Roseivirga sp. BDSF3-8: one gene and its partner. The protein of the gene in region 2 binds, or shares a complex with, the protein of the main gene of each other region. Links are inferred from orthologs where the notes say so. Each region holds a gene or a part of one and is shown on either strand. Other genes may lie near its edges.

Evidence for each region. The genes of interacting proteins can lie anywhere in the genome.
Region 1: rpmB (region 2) and AB9P05_RS12105 share a complex: the UniProt entries of both Escherichia coli proteins name them as parts of the 50S ribosomal subunit. The link is inferred for Roseivirga sp. BDSF3-8 from one-to-one orthologs.

The regions. Positions count from the first base shown.
Region 1 is NZ_JBGNFV010000001.1:2,937,946-2,941,342, forward strand. What follows is about bases 256-3,025. They hold AB9P05_RS12105 (type B 50S ribosomal protein L31), read right to left. Parts: upstream 1,877-3,025; coding sequence 1,634-1,876; downstream 256-1,633. Other genes in these bases: AB9P05_RS12095 (ATP-binding protein), read right to left, coding at 256-364; AB9P05_RS12100 (GlmU family protein), read right to left, coding at 327-1,547; AB9P05_RS12110 (hypothetical protein), read left to right, coding at 2,087-3,025. Also shown: more of AB9P05_RS12095, read right to left, coding at 1-255; more of AB9P05_RS12110, read left to right, coding at 3,026-3,397.
Region 2 is NZ_JBGNFV010000001.1:2,574,724-2,577,544, reverse strand. It holds rpmB (50S ribosomal protein L28), read left to right. Parts: upstream 1-1,203; coding sequence 1,204-1,440; downstream 1,441-2,821. Other genes in the region: ftsY (signal recognition particle-docking protein FtsY), read left to right, coding at 1,888-2,821; AB9P05_RS10700 (DUF4295 domain-containing protein), read left to right, coding at 1,655-1,804; rpmG (50S ribosomal protein L33), read left to right, coding at 1,470-1,652; rocD (ornithine--oxo-acid transaminase), read right to left, coding at 1-923.

The DNA.
Region 1 (3,397 bases), 360 kb from region 2 along the record:
AAAAACTTCGCCAATCGGCCATAAAGCTCGCGCTTACCACATCCTTACCGGAAACCTTCTTTGTAGAACTTACAGGAAATGCAAAGTGCAGGTCCGGATGAATAAACTTATCATTTTTCACACAGCTCGCACACTGTCCGCAGCTATCGTGTTCCTGCTTATCCGTACAGTTTAGGTAAGTGGCAAAAGCCAGTGCGGTAGCCAGGCCGGCGCCTCCTTCCCGGCTGCTAAACAGCAGGGCATGAGCCAGGTGGTCCTTGTCCACTGCGCTCACCAGGTATTTTTTTGTCTCCGGCAAGCCGGGTATGTCCGCAAATCGCATAAGCTCAGGCTTTTTCCCAGTTACGATATTGGGCAGTTTCATTAAATACATAATCCAGTATGGACTTGTCTGCCTCACTCAGGTCCACACCTCGCCTCTGCATCACCAGTTCGGCTACCTCATAGGACTTTTTAAGCTGGAAAGTGGTAAAGCCATTGGCCCCGCCCCAGGCAAAGGAAGGGATGAAGTTTCGCGGAAAGCCCGAGCCGAATATATTAGCAGATACCCCCACCACAGTGCCAGTGTTAAACATGGTGTTAATTCCGCACTTGCTATGATCACCCATCATGAGCCCGCAAAACTGAAGGCCGCTGTTGGCAAAACCTCCCTTTGCATAGCTCCATAACTTTACCGGCGCATAGTTATTTTTCAGGTTACTCGTATTCGTATCTGCTCCCAGGTTGCACCATTCACCAATGACCGAGTTTCCTAGAAACCCTTCGTGCCCCTTATTGCTATAGCCAAAAATTACGCTGTTGCTCACCTCACCACCTACTTTAGAGAATGGGCCTACAGTTGAGTCCCCGCGCATTTTAGCACCCATATTAATATGAGAGCCTTCACACAAAGCAAAGGGGCCTTTAATGATGGCACCTTCGTGTACGTGAGCGTCCTTCCCTATGTATACAGGACCGCTTTCCGCATCAATGATTGCGGCCCGTATTTCGGCCCCCTCTTCGATAAACAGGTTGCCCATGCCATACACCTTGGTAAATTCATCACGCAGAGGGGCCGACGCTCTTTCACGTGTGATTAGCGTGAAATCCAGCCGGATCTGTTCGGCATTTTTGCTGAAAATATCCCAGGGATAGTCAATCCGGGAGAATGAGCCTTCATACTCAACTGCTTCAAGGTCGTTTGTCTGGCCTTCAGAAGTGAAAGTCTCAGCCTGAGATCGGCTGGTGCGCAGGGCAAGCACATTTCCCGCTTGCTGTAATAGGCTGCCAGGCTTCAGGTTTCGGATCGTTTCCACCAGTTTTTCGTCGGGGCAAAGGTGCCCGCTGATAAGCAGGTTGTCATCCTGTAGCAGTAGCGGATACCTGACAGATAGGTGGCGGGCAGTACTGTGGCTGAAAATAGCACCCTGGATATGCGGCGCAAGCCACCTCTCCCATTTTTCACCAATGGTGAGTATACCTGTGCGTATAGATGCCACAGGACGGGTAAAAGTAAAGGGAAGCAATTGCTCCCTCGCCGGGGATTGATCGAACAATACGATATTCATACCCGCAAAAATAAAAAAGTCTTACGGACACACTAGACCGTAAGACTTTATCGCAATATTTTTTATCGGCTTGGGGCGGGAGAAGATTACTTCTTCTTGTAGCGTCTGTTGAATTTCTCCACGCGACCGGCTGTATCCACGAATACCTTCTTACCAGTGTAGAAAGGATGTGATTCAGAGCTTACCTCGACTTTAACAAGGGGGTAAGTCGTGCCGTCCATGTCGATGGTATCTTTGGTATCAACAGTAGAACGAGTGATGAACTTTGTATCGCTCGTCGTGTCGTGAAATACTACTTCTCTATATTCAGGATGGATGCCCTTTTTCATCGTTGCCGTATTTTTCTTCGCACTAGCTTTTCTAAAAGAGGCACAAAGATAACGTGCGCTTTCCTTATTTACAAGCGTGCCTTGTTAATTTTTTGGATAGGGTTACCTGCTTAGTAACCAGTAAATTAAGAGTTATAACGGCAAAACTAAGGTATTTTTCAGTAATCGACCTCATATTTTGTAGCTTAAGCCGGGAAATATAAAGCCACTATGACTCGCCAGACTAAGATATCGCTGATCACTTCACTTTCGCTGGTCGCAGGCCTGCTATACTATTTCTTTGTATACGCCCAAAATCGCGAGGTTTTCCTCCATCGTCAAAACTACCGGATACTCTCACAGATATCTTCCAATCTGGAGCAAAAATTCATCAGCCTCAAAAAGTCCGCAAGCCGGCAGGGTAAAGATAACCTTTCTGCTGTATTCGAACTCATAGATAAAACTGAACTGGAGCCATGCGGCAATTCCGACTGTGCTACTTTCCTCGTAGAGAAATCCAAAGACAGTTTATTCGTCCACTACACCCAAGGCAGGCCAGGCCTCCTGTTTTACTCTGAGAGCTTGAAGGATTCCATGCTCGTGCGCCTTCCCATTGAGACCCTCCTGCAGGGGCTTCTCAGGCAAAAGTTTGACGAGTACGTCCTGTTCAGAAATGAAAAGGCCATATACTCAACCCTCCCTTCTGCCTATAATTCCACCTTTTTACATGATACAGTGGCTCATGGCGTATCAGAAATAGCCATAGGCGGATTTAATTATCTCCATTACGAGCAACCTCTCCGGATGGGCGACAATGCTGAATGGACATTGACAGGACTTAGAGACAAAAGTGCCTTCAACACTGAGAAATTTCGCGTATCCCCTTTCCTCCTTGCCGTTCTGGCTATTCTTTTCCTGGTATTTACGATGGGCATGCCTTTCATCAAACTCGCCCTGCTTAGCCGAAAGGAACAACTGGATACAAGAGATATACTCTTTGTAACAGCAGGACTCATACTCGGCAGCATGCTGCTAACCCTTCTGAGCCTGGATTTTCACAGTTACAGCTTTCCTGAACGCGCTAAAACCGAAAACAATCTCAAAAACCTGAATGAGAAGGTCAGGACCAACTTTACAGCAGAACTGGATAGCATGTATCGTCAGTTGCAGGCGATAGATAAAAACAAGGGGAGAGATGGAGAATGGAATATGCCCGGATGGTTAGGGGTAACAGCAACCGATGTGATATACCCCTATTTCTTTCAGGTGATATGGATGAATGCCGAAGGCAACCAAAAAGGCATGCCCAAGTACTCTACCAGCCGGACAATAACACCTAAAATCGATGTTTCAGACAGGGGCTATTTCCGATACCTCAAAGATCCCGAAAAGTACTGGAAACTTCCTGGTATGGAAGGAGAGGGGTTTGTGCTGGAACAGATTATTTCCTGGAATACAGGAGAGTACCTCACCGTGATGGGAATTAAGAGCAAAAGTAGCATTGGGGCCTACTCATCAGCAATTACCACGCAGATGGTCTCC
Region 2 (2,821 bases):
GGGTTCCCCCCAAAGGTGGAGCCATGCTGGCCGGGCTTGATCACTTCCATGATATGATCATCCGTAAGTACGGCTGAAACAGGATACACCCCCCCGGAAATGGCCTTTCCAAGAATTAGCATGTCTGGCCGGACGTATGTCTCCTGCCTCTCACAGGGGCCCTGGCAGCTACAATTTCCGCAAATAGCAAGCAAGCTACCAGTACGGGCAATACCAGTTTGTATCTCGTCCGCAATGAAAAGAATATCATGACGGGTACATACTTCGCGTACCTTCGGGATGTAATCATCTGCAGGGGTATATACACCGGCCTCTCCCTGAATTGGCTCAACCAGAAAACCAACCACGTGCTTATGCTCTGCAATGGCCTTTTCTAGAGCATTCACATCATCGTATGGTATACGAACAAAGCCAGGTGTAAACGGACCAAAATTGTTCCGGGCATTATCGTCATTACTAAAAGAGATAATCGTGGTAGTACGTCCGTGAAAGTTGTTATCGCATACGATGATCACTGCCTCATCTGCAGGTATGCCTTTTTTCTCGTACCCGTATTTCCGGCAAATCTTAATGGCTGTTTCCACTCCTTCAGCCCCGGTGTTCATTGGCAACACTCTGTCAAATCCGAAGTACTCAGTAATATACTGTTCGTAAACTCCTAGAATATCATTATAAAAAGCCCGGGAGGTGAGGGTAAGGGTTTCGGCCTGATCCTTCATGGCCTGAATGATGCGGGGATGACAATGACCCTGGTTAACTGCCGAATAGGCAGAAAGAAAGTCAAAATATTTATGACCTTCCACATCCCACACGTAAACGCCTTCACCTCGTGATAAAACGACAGGAAGGGGGTGGTAGTTATGGGCACCGTGCCGGTTTTCCAGCGCTATCGCCTGACTGCTGCTTTTTACGGCTTCCATCATATGCAAACGTTTTAAATGACTTAATAGGGCAGCAATTTAGAGCATTTGCCCCTAATAAAAAATGGAGAATCAGGGCACAGTGATTTAAATGTAACGGGAAGTTATAAATAGCTTCCGGACAGATACAATAGCCTCAGAAACCTTTGACAAATCACATATCGTTCATAGAGAGTCAGAAATATATTTGAATGGCACTTGAAATTATGAAATAGAATTAAGATATTTGCAAACTATTTCGGAAACCGAATTTCTGATCAAGGAATTTAAAGATATTTAAGACATGGCTAGAGTTTGTCAGATCACCGGTAAGCGCGCCAGAGTGGGTAACAACGTTTCTCACGCGAATAACAAAACTAAGAGGAAGTTTATGCCGAACCTTCAAAAGAAGAGGTTCTATCTTCCTGAGGAGGATAAGTGGATCACTCTTAAGGTTTCTGCATCAGCGCTTAGGACGATCAATAAGAACGGTATTACTGCCGTTTTGAAAGAAGCTAAGGAAAAAGGTATCCTCGTTTAATCAGGCAGTAACTGTAAACTGGAAAGATCATGGCTAAAAAAGGTAATAGAGTACAGGTAATTCTGGAGTGTACTGAACACAAAAACAGTGGTCAACCCGGCACATCCAGGTACATTACCACTAAGAACCGGAAAAACACTCCTGAGCGTATGGAGTTGAAAAAGTATAACCCGATTCTTAAGAAATATACTGTTCACAGAGAAATTAAGTAATCATGGCTAAGAAAGTAGTTGCAACCCTTAAGAAAGAAGGCGGCAGAACATTTGCTAAAGTGATCAGAGCCGTGAAATCAGAAAAAACCGGTGCTTATACATTCCGTGAAGAAATGGTTCCTGCCGATCAGGTAAAGGATTTTCTGAAATAAAAAATATTCAGCTTATTAGTTGCGAAAAGTCCCTTTCTAAGGGACTTTTTTGTATATTTTCCTGTAGTTTTTTCATATAGCACATGGGTCTTTTCGGATTTTTTTCAAAAGAAAAAAAAGAAAAGCTTGATGAAGGTCTCCAAAAGTCCAATCAGAGCTTTTTTAATAAACTAGGCAAAGCCATTGCCGGTAAGTCCACCGTGGACGAAGAAGTACTGGATGAGTTGGAAGAAATACTGATTACTTCTGATGTCGGGGTTAATACCACCATCAAGATCATCAGACGAATCGAAGAAAGAGTGGCCCGTGATAAATATATGAGTGTAAGCGAGCTGGACGCCATTCTGCGGGAAGAAATTGCTACTCTCCTTACTGAAAACAACACCGAAGACCTAAAGGATTTTACTACCCCTGCTGATAAAAAGCCCTACGTAATACTCGTAGTAGGAGTAAACGGGGTCGGTAAAACCACTACGATAGGCAAGCTAAGTGCCCAGTTCAAGAAGCGTGATAAGAAAGTAATCTTAGGCGCAGCCGATACCTTTAGAGCTGCAGCAGTAGATCAGTTAATTTTATGGGGAGAGCGCACAGGTGTGCCTGTAATCTCTCATGGCATGAACACCGATCCTGCCTCTGTAGCATTTGATACGGTAAAAAAGGGGGTGGACGAGGGCGCTGATGTGGTGATCATCGACACCGCCGGACGCCTGCATACTAAAGTAAATCTGATGAACGAGCTATCTAAAATTAAGCGCGTTATTCAGAAGTTTATTCCTGAAGCTCCACATGAAGTACTTCTTGTACTAGATGGCAGCACGGGACAAAACGCCCTCATTCAAGCCCGGGAGTTCACCAAAGCAACAGAAGTCACCTCTCTTGCCATCACCAAACTGGATGGTACCGCTAAAGGTGGTGTGGTTATCGGCATCTCTGATGAGTTTAAGATTCCCGTTAAATACATCGGGGTAGGTGAAAAAGTTGAAGACCTGCAGGTATTTAACCGCTTCGAATTCGTCG